DNA from 4 places in the Sphingomonas panacis genome. Region 1 is predicted to be linked to each of the others. Evidence: riboswitches for the same ligand, from Rfam matches in the RefSeq annotation. Region 1 holds a riboswitch; each other region holds the start of a gene.
What was found. A riboswitch is a leader RNA that binds a small molecule or an ion and turns the genes downstream of it on or off. The one in region 1 is predicted to bind cobalamin.

Region 1 (4,406 bases):
GTGGTGAACACCTTCAAGGATCGGCCAGCGGGTACACTGCGGCTCAACGTTCCCGCCAATGTCGCGCGTACCGTGCTGCCGGGAATCGTGCCGGCATTCCTCAAGGCCTATCCCGATATTCGCATGGAAGTGACGGTCGAGGACGGGTTCGTGGATATCCTCGCTTCGGACGCCGACGCCGGCATCCGCTACGAGGAGCGGCTGGAACAGGACATGATCGCGGTCCCGATCGGCCCGCGCACCCAACGCCTCATCACCGCCGCCGCGCCCGCCTATCTCGCCGCGCACGGCCGGCCGGAGCATCCGCAGGATCTGCTCGATCACGCCTGTATGCGCGGGCGCTTCTCGGGCGGTGCGACAGCGCTCTGGGAGTTCGAAAAGGCCGGCGAGATCGTGCGCGTCGATCCGGCCGGTCCGCTGCTGGCGCAACCCGGCCTCGCCTGCGACCTGCTTGTTGAAACCGCCGTCGCCGGACTGGGCATCATCCATCTGTTCGAGGACTGGCTCAAACCGCATATCGCCACTGGCGCTCTGGAGACGGTGCTCGACGATTGGTGCGAGCCGTTTTCCGGCCCGATCCTCTATTATTCGGGCCGCCGCTATCTGCCGACGCCGCTGCGCGCGTTTGTCGATTTCATCAGGGCGAATCCGTTCGGATAATTCCGCACTTCTCTTGAAGTCACAGCGACTTGCCCCATATTCCCAAGACTGTTCAACAACGGAAAGGAGGTGGTCGAATGTCTCATTGTTTCACGCCGCTGATGGCGAACCTGCCGAGCGCGACTCCCGCCCGCGGGGCTGTCCAGCTCTAAGGAGCAAGCCAGAAGTGGCTGACAATGGAAAGGCCGTCCTGAAAGGGGCGGCCTTTTATGTTGGTCTCTGCACCCAGACGCGCGACCGATGCGGCTATCCGGGTTTGTGTCGGTGCCATCCTGCTCTAAACACACGGCTTCGCAGCCGGCATCGCGGCGCGACGGGAGAGGATGAATCATGACGATCTGGAAAACGATCGCGACGACCTTGGCACTGGCAGGTGTCTCCTTCCCCGCGCTCGCGCAGGACGGCACATCGCGCCAGGTCTCCGTCACGATCGACGCCAGCCGCAGCATCGGCGCATTGCCGCCGACGTGGCGGTTCTTCGGTGCCGACGAGCCGAACTACGCGACGATGAAGGACGGCCGCAAACTGCTGGTCGAACTCGGCGCGCTGAAATCGGGCGATGTCTATTTCCGCGCGCACAATCTGCTGACCAGCGGTGACGGCACACCATCGTTCAAATGGGGCAGCACCAACGTCTACACCGACGACAAGGCCGGCAAGCCGGTCTACGACTGGACGATCGTCGATGGCATCATCGACAGCTACCGCGCACAAGGCATCCACCCTTATCTCCAGATCGGTTTCATGCCCGAGGCGCTGTCGAGCGCGCCGGCGGGCGTACCCTACCGACACGCCTGGAAGCCCGGCGTCGATTACGGGAAAATCGCGACCGGCTGGAGCTACCCGCCTAAGGATTACGCGAAATGGGGTGAGTTGGCCTATCAATGGACTCGCCACAACGTCGAACGCTACGGCCGCGCCGAAGTCGAGCGCTGGTTCTTCGAGGTGTGGAACGAACCCAATCTCGACTTCTATTGGCGCGGCACGCCGGAAGATTTCTACAAGATGCACGATTATGCGATCGCCGGGGTGCGCCGCGCGCTGCCGACCGCGCGCGTCGGCGGGCCCGACGTCGCGGGCGCGGGCGGCACCTTCATGGACGGCTTCCTCAAGCACGTCACCACCGGCAAGAACTACGCAACCGGACAGATCGGCACCCCGACCGACTTCCTCTCGTTCCACGCCAAGGGCAAGCCGAGCATCGTCGATGGCCATGTCCGCATGGGCATCGCTACGCACTTGATGGCAGCGGACGGCGGTTTCACCAAGGTGCTGTCGATTCCGGCGCTTGCCGCCAAGCCCGTCGTGATCGGCGAGAGTGATCCCGAAGGCTGCGCCGCATGCCCCGGACCCGAGAACGCCTATCGCAACGGCACGATGTACTCGAGCTACACCGCCGCCAGCTTCGCGCGGATCTGGGAGCTGGCCGCCAAGCGCAAGGTCAACCTCGCCGGCATCGTCTCCTGGTCGTTCGAATTCGAGGGCCAGCCGTGGTTCGCGGGATATCGCCAGCTTGCCACAAATGGCGTCGATCTGCCCGTGCTCAACGTCTTCCGCCTGTTCGCCAAGCTCGGCGAGACACGGCTGGCGAGCACCAGCAGCGCCCAAATCCCGCTCGAAAGCGTAATGGAGGACGGCGTGCGCGGCACCCCCGATGTCGGCACGCTCGCCACGCGCACCGCGGACGGCAGACTCGCCGTGCTGGTGTGGCATTATCACGACGACGATCTCGCCGGCCCCGACGCGCAGATCCACATCGCCCTGAACGGCTTGCGAAGCGCACCTGTCAAAGCGACGGTATGGCGTGTCGATCCCACCCACGCCAACGCCTTTGCGGCGTGGCGGGCAATGGGTTCGCCACAGTCACCCGACACCGGACAATACGCCGCGCTGGAAGCCGCATCGCGAATGCACCCGGAGACGGTAAGCATCGCGCGCGGCAAGGCCGGCACGGCGACGCTCGACATGCGCCTCGCCCGCCAAGGCGTCGCGCTGGTCCTGCTCGACGGGGCATGAGCCGGACCGGGCGGAAATCGAGAATTGGCAAGCCGTAACGCTTGCGTTAGATGCAACGCCGAGGCCCATGTCGGGTCTCGATGATCGCGCCGGTGCCCCGCGAGGGGCTTCAATGGGAATGCGGTGCGGGGTTCTCCCCAAATCCGCGGCTGTCCCTGCAACTGTGAGCGGTGAGCGACGGCATCAGGCTCTTTCGGGAGCAGCCACTGGATCGACGCATCTGCGGATGTGTCCTCTGGGAAGGCGATGCCGCAGCGTTGACCCGCAAGCCAGGAGACCTGCCGGCGATATGGTCGCTCTTGCTTCGGTCCAGGGGATGGTCGCGGCACGGTTCTCCGTCTGAGCGACGAGCCTGTGCGGCTGGGGCTGCATCGGTGCGTGGCACGGGCGGCTTTCGGCGCCCGTCCGTCGTCGCGCGCCGACCGATATTTCGGTCCCCGCCGGTCGTTGCTTGCGCCGCGGAGAAGAGCATGTCCGATCTGTCAAAGGTGCCCGTCACCATCGTCACCGGCTTTTTGGGCGCCGGCAAGACGACGCTCATCAGCCATTTGATCCGCGAATCCGGCGGGCGTCGGCTGGCGGTGGTCGTCAACGAGTTCGGTACCCTGGGCGTCGATGGCGATATCCTGAAGGGCTGCGCGATCCCCGATTGCCCGGCCGAGAATATCGTCGAACTCGCCAATGGCTGCATCTGCTGCACCGTCGCCGACGATTTCATCCCCACCGTGCAAACGCTGCTCGCGCTCGATCCCCGGCCCGACCATATCCTGATCGAAACGTCGGGCCTCGCGCTGCCCAAGCCGCTGCTGAAGGCGTTCGACTGGCCGGCGATCCGATCACGCATCACCGTCGATGGCGTGATCGCGCTGGCGGATGCCGAGGCGGTCGCGGCGGGGCGGTTCGCGCCGGACGTGACCGCGCTCGACGCGCAACGGGCCGCCGATCCGAGCATCGATCACGAAACGCCATTGTCCGAAGTGTTCGAGGATCAGCTCGCCTGCGCCGATATGGTGCTGCTGACCAAGTGCGATCTGGCCGGCCCCGACGGCGTCGCCGCCGCGCGCGCGGTGATCGCCGCCGAGACGCGCAAGCCGCTGCCGGTGGTCGAACTGATCGACGGCGTGATCGATCCACGCGTCGTGCTCGGCATCGGCGCGGCGGCGGAGGACGATATCGCCGCACGACCCTCGCACCATGACGGCGAGGACGAGCACGAGCATGATGATTTCGACAGCATCGTCGTGGATTTCGGCGAGATCGCCGCGCCGGCCGATCTGGCGGATCGCATCGAAGCGCTGGGACGGGGTGGCGACGTGTTGCGCGTGAAGGGCTACGCCGCCGTCGCGGGCAAGCCGATGCGGCTGCTGGTGCAGGCGGTCGGCGCGCGGGTACGCACGCATTACGACCGCCCCTGGCACGCGGATGAGCCGCGCCGCACCCGCCTGGTCGTGATCGCAGAGCGCGACCGGCTCGATCCGGCAGCGATCCGGGCCGTGCTGACGGTCTGATCCCCCGATGCACGTCATCTTCCGCGAAACGCATGGGCTGGAAGAGAGCGCCACGCCACGCGATCTGGGGCAGGATGCCGCCGATCTCGTGGTGCTGTCGTTCTCGGACAGCGACCTCGGCGCGTTCGCGGCGGGGTGGCGCGCGATAATGGCGGAGGTTGGTGATGGCGAGGCGCCAAGCCTGCGGCTCGCCAACCTCGCCGAACTGACGCACCCTTTGTC
Region 2 (4,406 bases), 1.1 Mb from region 1:
CAGTTTTCGGACGGTCTCGTTCCCAATCAGGAAAAGCGCAACTCACCACTCGCACGATAAGCCGAGAGCGTTTCAGCCTTTAAAGACGACCGTCTTCCTGCCGTTCCGAATAACCCTGTGCGCCACATGCCAGGCAACGGCCTGCCCAAGAACCTGATTCTCGACCTCGCGGCCCTTGCGAATGAGATCGTCCGGTGAATCCTCATGGGTCACGCTTTCGACGCCTTGGTGGATGATCGGCCCCTCATCCAGATCGGCGGTGACGTAGTGTGCGGTTGCGCCGATCATCTTCACACCGTGGGCGTGAGCCTGATGATAGGGTTTCGCGCCTTTGAAGCTGGGCAGGAAGCTGTGATGAATGTTGATGCAGCGGCCTGACAGATGCGCAGCCAGGTCATCCGACAGGATCTGCATGTAGCGTGCGAGCACGACCAGCTCGGCGCCGCTGTCCTTAACCAGAGCCTTGATGCTGGCTTCCTGCTGCGCCTTGGTGTCGGGCGTGACCGGCAGATGGTGAAAGGGAATGTCCCGGATGTCGGTTGCCGTCAGCGCGGCGGCCGGATGGTTCGATGCGATCCCGACGATCTCGATCGGGATCTCCCCGATCCTCACCTTATAGAGCAGGTGCGCCAGGCAATGATCGAACTTCGACACGAGGATCAGGACTTTGACGGGCTGGTTTGTCGGCACCAGCTTCCAATCCATGTCGAACCCTTCGCCGAGTGTCGCGACCGCATCCGCCAGCACGGCTTGATCGCACCCGCTTTCGAAGACGACGCGGAGGAAGAAGCGGCCCGTCTCACGATCCTCGAACTGCCGGGATTCGAGGATGTTGCCGTCATTTTCGAAGATGATCCTGCTGACGCTGTAAACGATGCCGGGACGGTCAGGACAGTCGATGACCAGCGTGTAGGATCGTGACATTCGCTGTGCTCCGGAAGCGTTGCTGGCGAGGAAGGAAGGCGTCCGCTTACGGTGTCACCCCATATTCGTCCATTGCTCCTCCGTGCGAGAACAGAGCATAGGTCACGACCTCGCGGATGATCGCAGGCGCGAACATGGAAACGCGGCCCATTGAGGCTAGGAGCGCGCGCGGTGTCAGCCGGCCACCCTCTGCATATAGAAGACGATGAACCCGCCGCTCAATCAACCAGCCTCGCTCCGTGTTCGCCCCTGCATCACAGCTGACTATTCGCTGGAGGTGACGGTCAGGGATATTCCTGGGCTGGTACAGGTGGCGAAAGCGCTCCCGCCTTCGACGCAGATAGCGATCCCGTTCCTGCGCACTGACGACAAGGCAGCGCGCGTCGCAGCGATACGGGCCGTTCGTCAGCTCGGGTTCGAACCCATGCCTCATTTCGCCGCCCGACGGATCACCTCGGCCAGCACGTTCGACGGCTTCATGACCGAGACGGTTGCTGGCGGCGGCATCACGCGCTGTTTCGTCGTTGCCGGCGACCGGCTCCATCCGCTTGGGCCGTTCCCCGACAGCGCATCCCTGATCGCGACGGGCGCTTTCGAACGGTGTGGGGTGGAGACGGTCGGCATCGGGGGGCATCCAGAAGGCCATCCTGTCATGAGCGAGGCGGAATGCTGGGCCGTGCTGGAATCGAAGTGTCGAAGCATCGAGGAGCGCGGCATGTCGCCGATGATTGTCACCCAATTCGCCTTCGACGCGGACATCGTCCTGCGCTGGCTGGAGGGTCTTCGCGAACGCGGATTGCATCATCCGGTGCGGATCGGTGTTCCCGGTCCGGCGGGCGTAGCGACCTTGATGCGGTTCGCCGCTCAGTGCGGCGTCGGTGCGTCGACCGTCATCTTGGCGAAATATGGCATCTCCGCTACTAGACTATTGGGAACGTCCGGACCGGAAATGTTCGTGGATCGTCTCGCTGCCGGCCTGACGAACGAACATGGTCCGGTGCGACTTCACTTTTATCCATTCGGGAATATCGGCAAGACGGTGGACTGGATCAGCCACTATGCTTCAATCCGATAGAACGACCCTGCGCTTCCGCTTGTTCGAAGCCGCCTGCACCACCTGAGAGAATATCATGACGCCGATCGATCGACCCAAGCTTGTACCACCGGGCGGCCAGACCAAGGTTCTGCTGCATAGCTGCTGCGCGCCATGCTCGGGTGAAGTGATGGAAGCGATGACCGCCAGCGGCATCGATTATACCATCTTCTTCTACAACCCCAACATCCATCCCAAAGAGGAATACATCTTGCGGAAGGACGAGAACATCCGCTTCGCCGAGGACCACGGCGTGCCGTTCGTCGATGCCGACTATGACACGGTCAACTGGTTCAAGCGGGCAAAGGGGATGGAATGGGCACCGGAGCGTGGCGAGCGCTGCACGATGTGTTTCGACATGCGGTTCGAGCGCACCGCGCTCTACGCGCACGAGAACGGCTTCCCCGTCATCACCTCGTCGCTCGGCATCTCGCGCTGGAAGGACATGAATCAGATTAACGGCTCGGGCGAGCGCGCGGCGTCGCACTATCCCGGCATCGACTATTGGACGTTCAACTGGCGCAAGGGCGGTGGTGCTGCGCGCATGATCGACATCTCCAAGCGCGAGCGTTTCTATCAGCAGGAATATTGCGGCTGTGTCTATTCGCTGCGCGACACCAACGCCCACCGTGTGAGCCAGAGTCGATCGGAAATCGATATCGGCAAGCTCTATTATGGCGAGGCGGAGGGGGGGGGACGCATCGGTTTAGGCTTGCTCCGCCATCTCCCGATCCCGCTCGCTCCTGACACGCTGGTGCTGCGATGACGCGGATCCGATGGTCGATGCCACAACGTCAAACCGTCATATAAAGATATCTTTATATCGTTATTGACAGCTTCGGACCAATGGTGTTTAACGGCCACGTCGAGGTTCCCCATCCCAGGCATGGCGATGGGGCTAAGACGGGAAGCCGGTGGTGCCTTTCGGGGCAGAATCCGGCGCTGCCCCCGCAACTGTAAGCGGCGAGCGGCGGTTCCATTTCGTGTCACTGGGCTCCCGCAAGGTGCCTGGGAAGGCCGGAGCCACCGCGTTGACCCGTGAGCCAGGAGACCTGCCTTTGACGCGATAACGTTCCTCGGACGGGGGTTCCTCCGGTGGATCGCGCTTGATGCGACGGTCCGTGGCTTGCCGCCATCCGGTCCTGTTCACGCCTTGCGCGCTTTCGCCTGACCTCCCGCCCGCAAAGCCAGGGTTGAGTCATGACGAATAGCGGGTTCACATTCTCGATCAGCAGCTTGCCCTTCGACGAGAATTATCGTCCGGCCGACAACACGCGGATCACCACCAACTTCGCCAATCTTGCGCGTGGGGACAGCCGGCAGGAGAATTTGCGCAACACGCTGGAGATGATCGACCACCGCTTCAACGCGCTGATGCACTGGGACAATCCCAAAGGTGATCGCTACACGCTGGAGCTGAAGATCGTCTCGGCCGCGCTCACTCTTGGAGGCGGCGCGGACGACGAAGCGTTTCCGCTGATCGAGATCCTGCACACCACCGTCACCGACCGGATCAGCGGCGAGCGCAGCGACGGGATGATCGGCAACAACTTCTCATCCTATGTCCGCGATTACGACTTCAGCGTCGTCCTGCCCAATCACCTGAAGGCCGGGGGTGGCGGCGCGCCGGAGGACTTCGGCGATCTGCACGGCAACCTGTTCAAGCATTTCCTCGGATCGAGCGCTTACCGCGACAACTTCCGCAAGCCCCCAGTCATCTGCCTCAGCGTGTCGAGCAAGGAGGTCTATCACCGAACCGCCAACGTACATCCGATCCTCGGCGTCGAGTATCGCAACGACAAATTCTCGCCCACCGATCAGTATTTCGCAAAAATGGGCATGAAGGTGCGATATTTCATGCCGCCCCACAGCGTCGCGCCGTTCGCCTTCTACCATACCGGCGATTTGGTCAGCGACTATACGAACCTCGAACTCGCCAGCACCATCGCGACAATGGAGACGTTCCAGAAGATCTATCGCCCGGAAATCTACAACGCGAACTCGGTCGCGGCGGAGCATTATCAGCCGAGCCTGAGGTATCAGGACTATTCGCTGACCCGCATCGTCTATGATCGCGAGGAGCGCAGCCGCCTCGCCGTCGAGCAGGGCAAATTCGCCGAAGAGCATTTCATCAAGCCGCACTGGCCCGCGCTTCAGCGCTGGTCCGCGACCTGCGGCCTCTGATCCCCACCCATACGACAGGTATTTGCATCATGACGACATTGTTGCCGACGACGACTGCAGGCAGCCTGCCCAAGCCATCCTGGTTGGCCCAGCCCGAGACCCTGTGGTCACCCTGGAAGCTGGAGGGCGAGGAGCTGGTCGCGGGCAAGCAGGATGCGCTGCGCCTCGCGGTCGACGATCAGCGGCAGGCGGGCATCGACATCCT
Region 3 (4,406 bases), 1.1 Mb from region 1:
CTGTCGGCGCCGGGACCGAAGAACTCCAGCCAGGCCCCGACGACGCGCTCCTTGCGCAGGAACTCGGTCAGCGCGAGGACGATGTCGGTCGCGGTAATGCCTTCCGGCCGCCGCCCCGTAAGCTCCACGCCGACGATATCGGGGAGTCGCATCATCGACGGGCGGCCGAGCATGACCGTCTCTGCCTCAAGGCCACCGACACCCACCGCGATCACGCCGAGTGCGTCGACATGCGGCGTGTGGCTGTCCGTGCCCACGCAGGTATCCGGGAACGCGATGCCGTCGCGGACCTGAATGACCGGCGACATCTTCTCCAGGTTGATCTGGTGCATGATGCCGTTCCCCGCCGGCACCACATCGACGTTGTCGAAGGCACGCTTGGTCCACTCGATGAAGTCGAAGCGGTCCTCGTTGCGCCGGTCCTCGATCGCGCGGTTCTTGGCGAAGGCGTCGGGGTCGAAGCCGCCATGCTCGACCGCCAAGCTGTGGTCGACGATGAGCTGGGTCGGGACAACGGGATTGACCTTGGCGGGATCGCCGCCCTGATCGGCGATGGCGTCGCGCAGGCCCGCGAGGTCGACCAGCGCCGTCTGCCCGAGGATGTCGTGGCAGACGACGCGGGCCGGATACCAGGGAAAATCGAGATCGCGCCGGCGATCGGCGATCTGGATCAGCGCGTCGTTCAACAGCGCCGGGTCGCAGCGGCGAACCAGTTGCTCAGCCAGCACGCGCGACACATAGGGAAGCGTGTCATAGGCCCCGGGGCGAATCGCCTCGATCGCGGCACGCGCATCGAAGTAAGCGAGAGCCGTACCGTCGAGCGGTTTCTGATAAGCAGTGTTCATCGGGTTCCCGGGTTCCATTGGGCGAGCCGCGTGGCGATCGACGCGCTCGGTCGGGTGAAGGTCGAGAAGGTGAAGCGGCCAGCGGCGACCATGCAGTCGCATCCCGCTGCGTCGCGCCCGCTGGCGAAGACGGCGATGACGAGACCATCGTCACTGCGGCTGACGCACGATGCCTCGAACACGACATCATCCAGCTCGGCGCGCAGTTCGATATCGTGGCAGCGGTGAAGCGAAACGCTTCCCCCCAAGACTTCTCGTGCGCGTGCCGTCGCTGCCCCGAGGACACGTTCGAGAAGGTCGGCACCTTGCGGTTGGGCGGTAGCAAGCATATTCGCATAATCCGCAAACGGGCGCGCTTTTACAGGGCTGAAAGCGCGAAGTCCTGCGAAGGTCGATCAGCAAATCTGCGAAGGTTGCGAAGTTATGGTGGCGCGCAAGGCATTCATGGGGGTCCGGCTTCGGCGCTTGCGCGAGGAGCGCAAGCTAAAGCAGGTCGAGCTTGCCCAAGCGCTCGACATCTCGCCCAGCTATCTCAACCAGCTCGAACAAAACCAGCGTCCGCTGACCGTCCCGATCCTTTTGAAGCTCAACGCGGCGTTCGGCGTCGATGTGCAGATCTTCTCGGAGGACGAGGAAGCCCGCCTGATGACCGACATCCGCGACGCGATCGCCGACGTCGAGGAGGCGGTGTCCGTTGCCGAACTGCGCGAGCTGGCAACGAACATGCCCGCGGTCGGCCGCACGCTAGTCGCGTTGCATCGGCGGTATCGCGATGCGATCGAGCGCGGCGATGCGATGGCGGCCGAGCTGGGCGATGAATGGAGCATCGGGGATCGTGCCCGCCAGCCCTTCGAGCAAGTCCGGGATTTCTTCTATGCCCGCCACAACCATGTCGAGTTGCTGGATGAGGCGGCCGAACGCCTCTATCGCGACGCGGGTCTCAGCCCGCGCACGATCCACGATGGGCTGACGGCATGGCTGAAGGCGCGGCACGGGATCGCGGTGCTGACCGACGTTACCACCGCGCCACGCCGTTTCGATCCCGCTGCACAGGCGCTAACGCTGTCCGCCTCGCTGACACCGGGCCAGCGCGTGTTCCAGATGGCAACCCAGCTCGCTTTTATCGAACTCGGCGACGTGATCGACGACCTTGCCGACGATCCAGTCCTCGCCGATGCGGAGGCGCGCCGCCTGGGGCGGATCGGCCTCGCCAATTATTTCGCAGGCGCGCTGGTCCTCCCCTATGCGGACTTCCTCGCTGCCGCCGAAGCCGAACGCTACGACATCGAGCGTCTTGGGCGGCGCTTCGGGGTGGGGTTCGAGACGGTGTGCCACCGCCTGTCGACGCTCCAGCGCGTAGGGGCACGCGGCGTGCCGTTCTTCTTCGTCCGCGTCGACCGGGCGGGCAATATCTCCAAACGGCAATCTGCGACCGACTTCCACTTCTCGCGCGTCGGCGGCACCTGCCCGCTCTGGAATGTCTATGAGGCATTCGCGCAGCCAGGGCGCGTGCTGCGCCAGGTTGCTCAGATGCCCGATGGTCGCAGCTACCTCTGGGTTGCGCGAACGGTGGCGAGCGGGTCTGCCGGGTTCGGTGAGCCGGAGAAGGTGTTCGCGATCGGGCTCGGCTGCGACCTGCGCCATGCCGGTCAGCTCGTCTATTCGCGCGGCCTCGATCTCGCCGATCCCTCCTTCGCGACGCCGATCGGTGCCGGGTGCAAGGTGTGCGAGCGCCCGGCCTGCCCGCAGCGTGCGTTTCCGCCGATCGGGCGGGCGCTCACCATCGACGAGAACACCGCCGCTCCGGTTCCCTATCCAGTTGCCTGACGCTCGGCGCTGGCATCAGCGCGCCGCCATGCGGCGATGATCGACGGATCGGCGACGAGCTCGGCGACAGTATCGACCCCGTAGGTGCTGACAGATACAGGATGTGCAGCCCGGATCGTGACCGATCCCGAGCGTGGCAAACGGCCGTCCTTGGTCCAGCGGAGCCGTTCCTTGTTGGTGATCGACAGGGCGGCCATGAGCAGGCGTGGTGTCAGGGGCCGACGTGCTGGCCCCACCAGCGCATCCGTACACCGCAGGATGATCGACCGCAGCGACAGGTCCGGGTGCGTTGTTTCGACCAGCAGATGATCCGCGCCATCGATCCATTCGCGTTTCACCACCCCGCGAAGTGCCGCCGAGATCTGACGACGCGCCTCGTCCCATCGCAGGGCTAACCCGAGATGATGACGCCTGATCGACGTGAAGTTCAACCGTGCCCATTCCGGCGTCGAGGCGGTCACGCTGACCATATCGGCAAGCCGGTAGGTCTCGGCTGCCCTTCGATCGTTAACCCGCTCCGACCGATCGTAATTCCGTCTCACTACTGTCCTCACGCTCGGGCGCAGGCACACACCGCCGATGTGGCACGCGCAGGAATCCCACGCGCGCGCCTGCGCAATCCATCGCCGTTCGGACGGTCGTCCGCGCCTCTGCCATCCCCTGGACGCAAGGCATCAGCGAACCGCTCCGGCAGGTCTCCTGGCTCGCGGGTCGTCGCTTCGGATGCACCTTCCCAGGCTTGCACCCAGTGGTCGGCAGATCGCACATCGGCGCCTACCCAGAATCCTTGCTCGCCGCCTACAGTTGCAGGGACAGCCGCGGACTGAAGGTCGCCCCTCGTCCCACATTCCCGTTTAATCCCCTCGCGGGGAACCGCAGCGATGTTCTCTCCCGGCAAGCCGGGCACGCGCGCATACCACCGAGCTTATGGTGGCGTAAGGTGCAAGATTTTGGAAAAGCCAAGCGGAACGTCATTTAAGGAACCGCGCTGCCCCAAAAATACCGTCCTTTTCGGGGCACTCGTGAATGGCAGATCTCGGCTTAACCCGCCGTTCGGCGAGGGCGCTGCGGACGGCAGATTTGTCCCAGCCCACGCCCTCTCAATCCAGTTCATTTTGCCCGTCAAACGTCGACACTTGGAGCCAGCGAAACCCGTTGCCCGGTGATAGGTGCACGGCGCGAACCAGCGACTAGAGATCGTCGATCGTCCGCTGCGGCCATGGATTCACTCCAGATGTGAGCCAGGAAAGGGTGTCTTGCCACAATCCGGCTGCGTGGGAGTCATGGAACAAGTTGAAATGGCCGATGGCTTGCCGTCCAAGATCCGAGGGGCGCAGCAGCACAGTCGTGCGAGGGGCGCCCTGATAATAATTGAGTGTGCGGCGGATTGCCTGGGGCGTGCCGAGTTCATCGTCAGACACAGCCACCGCCAGAATAGGCGCGCGAAACGCAGACATCCGGGCGCGCAGCTCAGGTTTCTCATCGCGCTCCCATCGGCTCTCGAACAGCGGCCCGCCAAAGCTCCAGGCATGAGCGACGCCAGCAGGAAGGTCCTCCAACCATCCCAGCCGTTTGCCGGGGAAGTAGCCAAACACCGCGGTGAGCAGCGGCATGAACACGTGCCATTTTCCAAAAAGCGCAGCCCGGCGATCACACGCATAATCGCCCCACCAGGCATATTGGGCACCGACCGTCAGCAACCGATCGACCTGGGCGGCAGCACTTCGCGCCAGG
Region 4 (4,406 bases), 400 kb from region 1:
CCACGCGTGGGGATTGATGCCCGTCGACAGGTCGAGCCACGTTGCGCCGGTATCGCCGAACGCTGCCCGCGCTTCGGCCAGCCGGCCGCCATGATGCGTCCAGCTCACAGCAACGCCGCCACCAGCAAGGCGGTCTCGACCAGTTCGATCCCCGCGCCGTGGCCATCGCCCGAAATGCCGCCGATCGCGCGGCGCAGGTATAGCGCCCATCCCGCCAGCAGTAGCGGGGTGACGAGGATCGCCGGCCATACGAACGCCACGCTCACCAGCACCACCATCCAGACCGCGATATCCACGCGCCGCACCGCCGCCCGAAACCTCGAGGCGAGCCCCGCGTGCAGCGGCGGCAGCCAGCGAGTCCACACCAGCGGCCCGATCCGCGCCGCGAACGGGATCAGCACGAGCGGCGCCCACAGCCCCGCCGTCACCAGCGCATGCAGCAGCACCAGCTTGGCGACGATCTGCAAGACGAGCGCGACCACGCCGAAGCTGCCCACATGCGGATCGGCGAGGACCGCGAGCAGCCGCGCGCGGTCGCCATGCGCCGCGCCGCGCGCGTCGGTCAGGTCGGCGAGACCGTCGAGGTGCAGTGCGCCGGTCACGCCGATCCACACCGCCAGCGCCGCCAGCGCGCCGATCCAGGCATCGCCTCGCGCCAGCCAGCCAGCGCCCGCGACCAGCGCGCCGATCAGCAGCCCGACCAACGGGAACCAGCGGATCGACGCGGCGAAATCCGCATCGCTCGCGGTTCCGCGCGGCGTCGGCAACCGTGTCAGGAACTGGATGGCGAGCAGCAGCCCCCTCACGGCCACAGCGCCATGATCTGCGCGGTGCGCGGGCTTCCCGGCCATATCTTGAGGCTGAGCATCGCCGCATAGGGCAGGTCGAACGCCCAGAGCTGGCGCTGTTCGAACCCGCACGACACGGCAAGCGCCGCGCGCATCGCCCCGCCGTGGGTGACGATCAACGTCGTGCGTGGCGGCAAGGCGGCGATCGCCGCCGCCACGCGCGCCGCCAACGCCGACCAGCGCTCGCCGTCGGGCGGTGGCGCGGCATCGGGATCGTCCCAGAAACGGCCGAGCGCGACCGGATCGATCTGACTGGTCGCAAGCCCATCCCACGCCCCGAAATCGAGTTCACGCCAGCGCGCGTCGATCGCGACCGGCACGCCGAGATCGCCGCCGATCGCCTGCGCAGCGAGCCGGGCACGGGCGAGGTCGGAGCTTACCACAGCCTCGATATCCAGATCGCGGGCCTGATCGCGGCAGGCGCGGATACCCTCGTCAGTCGGCGCGACATCGGTGCGGCCGATCAGCCGCCCGGGGATCTCGGGGGCACCGTGGCGTAGCAGGTGCAAAACGAACGGCGTCATCCCGCGCCCGACACGCCGGCTTCGGTGAAGGTCGCCATGCCGTCATGCGCGGCCAGCGCCGCGCGGACGACCCCGGCCGCGACCGCCGCGCCGCTCGCCTCGCCGAGCCGCATGTCGAGCTGGAGGATCGGCTCCAGCCCGAGCGCGGCCAGCAGGCGCGCGTGCCCCGGCTCGGCCGAACAATGGCCGGCGAGACAATGCGCGATCGAAGCTGGTGCCGCCGCAGCGAGCGGCGCGACCGCCGAACAGCAGATAAACCCATCGAGCAGCACCGGCACGCGCAATTCCCGCGCCCGCAGTACCGCACCCGCAATCGCCGCGATCTCACGCCCGCCGACCCGGCGCAGCGTCTCGAACGCCGTCATCGGTGCGTCGGCGTGGTGCGCAATGGCGCGGTCCACCACCGCGACTTTGCGCGCGATGCCGGCGTCGTCGATTCCCGTGCCCGGCCCGACCCAGGTCGACCCGTCGCCACCCAGACTCCGCGCGCACAACGCCGCGGCGGCGGTGGTATTGCCGATCCCCATTTCGCCCAGCACGAGCAGGTCCAGCCCGGCCTCGACGGTTGCCGCGCCGGCGGAGAGCGCGGCGAGGCATTCCGCCTCTGTCATCGCCGGCGCCGTGGTGAAATCGGCGGTCGGACGGTCGAGATCGAGCGCCACGACCTTGAGGTCCAGCCCGGCTGCACGGGCGAGCGCGTTGATCGCGGCGCCGCCATGCTCGAAGGTGGCGACCATCTGCGCCGTTACCGCCGCCGGAAAAGCGCTCACATTATGCGCGACTATCCCGTGGTTGCCCGCGAACACCGCCACGCGCCCGCGCCCGATCCGTGGTCGTGCGCGCCCTTGCCAGCCGGCGAAGAAAACCGCGATCTCCTCCAGCCGGCCGAGCGAGCCGGGGGGTTTGGTCAACTGCGCCTGTCGTGCCCGCGCCTGCGCGATGGCCTCCGCATCGGGCGCGATCGAGGCCGCCAGCGCGGCCTCGACATCGGCTATCGTCGCGAAGGTCATTCGGCGACGAAGCCCGGCGGCGGGGTGCGTGTGATGAAGTGGCCCTTCACACCCTGCGGCCATCGCGCGAAAGGCACGCGACCATGTTCGCTCCCGGCGTATTCGACCGCGTAATCGAGGATCGCCCTCGCCGCCTCCGCGTCGGGCGCGAAGCGGCCGAGCACGTAGCCGACCTTGTTCGGCGCGCGCAGATGCACCGTGCAGAAGTCCGCGCAAGCGAACAGACACGGCATTTCCTGCACCGCGATGCCCGCGTACCGCGAGTCCGACGCCTTCACCGCGCGCAACGCCGCGACGAGGTGCGCGCCGCCACGCAGACCCGCCGCATCCTCGCGCGCGTCGGGTGTATGGCGGCAGGTGTTGCACGCGACAACCGCCGGACCATCCTCGACTCGCCTGAGCATTATACGGACACCGCGCGCGGAAGCATAAGACGCGAGAGACACTGAGACATCGAACGGCACCCACGACATGGGCCGCGCGCGATGCGCCATGTCCACGACACGGCACACCGCGAAACGCGGTCCAACCATGTCGCCTCTCGGGTTCACCCCCGTTCGCCCGGCACACCCTGTCCGCACGAAGGACGACCGCGACGGGCAGGTCTCCTGGCTCGCGGGTCAGTGCCGGTTCGCGCCGCCTTCTCGGGATCTTGCGATCCCAATGGCCTGTGGCGCGATGGCTCGCCGCTTACAGTTGCAGGGGCAGCCGGGGTTCTCCCGTTCCCTTTTCATCCCCGTCGCCGGGGAACCTGTCGCACCCGGCGCGGTAGCTGCGGTGGTACGGCCCGTCAATACGCGCGCCCGGTAGGTACGATCGTCACGGTTTCGCCAAATCGCTCGATCGTCGCGGTGATGCCGTAGACCGCGCGCAGCCGCTCGGGCGTGAGCACGTCGAGGGGCACGCCATCGGCGACGATCGTGCCGGCATCCATCAACAACACGCGGTCGCAATAGCGCGCCGCCATCGTCAGATCGTGCAGCACCGTCACGACCAGCGCCCCGCCCCGTGCCTCGGCGCGGAGCAGGTCCATCACGTCGATCTGGTGCCCGGGATCGAGCGATGCAAGCGGCTCGTCGGCGAGCAGCCCCGGCGCCTCGACCGCGAGCGCGCGGGCGAGCAGGACACGCGCGCGTTCGCCGCCCGAAAGGTCTGTGGCGATCCGCTCGCGTAAATCCGCGACACCAGCCCGTTCCAGCGCCCGTTCAACTGCGGCGGCATCGGCATCGGAAAGGCGTGACATCGGCGCGAGGTGCGGCAGGCGACCTAGCGTGACGAGTCGTTCGACCGTGAGCGGCCAGTGCAACGTCTGCCCCTGCGGCAGATAGGCGAGCGTCCGCGCGGCCACGCCTCGCGCCATGCGCGCGAGCGGCACATCGTCCACGCATATGCTGCCCGTCGATGCGACCAGCCCGAGCGTTGCCCTCAGCAACGTCGATTTGCCCGCGCCATTGGGGCCAACGATCCCGACCACAGCGCCGGGCGCCAGCACCGCGTTTACGTCATGCACCACCGGTCGCCGCCCGAGCGACACCCCGACATCGCTCAGCGCGATCGTCACCATAGCCGTCGCTCGCGCATCAGATAGGCGAGGAACACCGGCACGCCGAGGAACGCGGTCACCACGCCGAGCTTGAGTTCGTTGGTCGAGGGGATCAGCCGCACGCCGATGTCCGCGAAGGTCAGCAGCACCGCGCCGGCCAGCGCCGAGGGCAGCAGGATCGCCGAGGGGCTTCGGTCGGTCAGCGGGCGCACCAGATGCGGTACGATCAGCCCGACGAACCCGATCGACCCCGACACCGCCACCGCGCCACCCACGCCGATCGCCACGCCGAGCAACAGCCGCAACCGGGTCGCGCGCAGATCGGTGCCGAGCGCGCGTGCGCCATCCTCGCCGAGCGTCAGCGCGTCGAGTGCGTGGCCGTCGAACAGCAGCAACGCCGCGCCCACCGCGATGCAGGGCAGCGCGATCCAGACATGCTGGAACGACCGGTTTTCCAGACTGCCGAGCAGCCACGTCATGA

Region 2: linked by a shared signal. The riboswitch ahead of J0A91_RS20485 (DUF1852 domain-containing protein) and the one ahead of cobW (cobalamin biosynthesis protein CobW) in region 1 are both predicted to bind cobalamin.
Region 3: linked by a shared signal. The riboswitch ahead of J0A91_RS20535 (hypothetical protein) and the one ahead of cobW (cobalamin biosynthesis protein CobW) in region 1 are both predicted to bind cobalamin.
Region 4: linked by a shared signal. The riboswitch ahead of J0A91_RS13400 (DUF1636 domain-containing protein) and the one ahead of cobW (cobalamin biosynthesis protein CobW) in region 1 are both predicted to bind cobalamin.

The regions. Positions count from the first base shown of each region.
Region 1 covers NZ_CP014168.1:3,325,346-3,329,751, reverse strand. Annotated here, with positions in the region: gene J0A91_RS15170 (LysR family transcriptional regulator) at 1-660, shown strand, start outside; gene J0A91_RS15165 (GH39 family glycosyl hydrolase) at 991-2,676, shown strand; cobalamin riboswitch at 2,750-2,976, shown strand; gene cobW (cobalamin biosynthesis protein CobW) at 3,147-4,184, shown strand; gene cobN (cobaltochelatase subunit CobN) at 4,192-4,406, shown strand, end outside.
Region 2 covers NZ_CP014168.1:4,430,621-4,435,026, forward strand. Annotated here, with positions in the region: gene purU (formyltetrahydrofolate deformylase) at 73-924, opposite strand; gene J0A91_RS20475 (methylenetetrahydrofolate reductase) at 1,130-1,999, shown strand; gene J0A91_RS20480 (epoxyqueuosine reductase QueH) at 2,055-2,783, shown strand; cobalamin riboswitch at 2,870-3,091, shown strand; gene J0A91_RS20485 (DUF1852 domain-containing protein) at 3,218-4,201, shown strand; gene J0A91_RS20490 (methionine synthase) at 4,231-4,406, shown strand, end outside.
Region 3 covers NZ_CP014168.1:4,442,711-4,447,116, forward strand. Annotated here, with positions in the region: gene acnD (Fe/S-dependent 2-methylisocitrate dehydratase AcnD) at 1-845, opposite strand, end outside; gene J0A91_RS20525 (hypothetical protein) at 842-1,093, opposite strand; gene J0A91_RS20530 (short-chain fatty acyl-CoA regulator family protein) at 1,269-2,672, shown strand; gene J0A91_RS20535 (hypothetical protein) at 2,657-3,214, opposite strand; cobalamin riboswitch at 3,345-3,565, opposite strand; gene J0A91_RS20540 (alpha/beta hydrolase family protein) at 3,863-4,406, opposite strand, start outside.
Region 4 covers NZ_CP014168.1:2,921,168-2,925,573, reverse strand. Annotated here, with positions in the region: gene cobD (threonine-phosphate decarboxylase CobD) at 1-108, opposite strand, end outside; gene J0A91_RS13415 (adenosylcobinamide-GDP ribazoletransferase) at 105-806, opposite strand; gene J0A91_RS13410 (histidine phosphatase family protein) at 803-1,372, opposite strand; gene cobT (nicotinate-nucleotide--dimethylbenzimidazole phosphoribosyltransferase) at 1,369-2,382, opposite strand; gene J0A91_RS13400 (DUF1636 domain-containing protein) at 2,379-2,786, opposite strand; cobalamin riboswitch at 2,964-3,152, opposite strand; gene J0A91_RS13395 (ABC transporter ATP-binding protein) at 3,173-3,946, opposite strand; gene J0A91_RS13390 (FecCD family ABC transporter permease) at 3,940-4,406, opposite strand, start outside.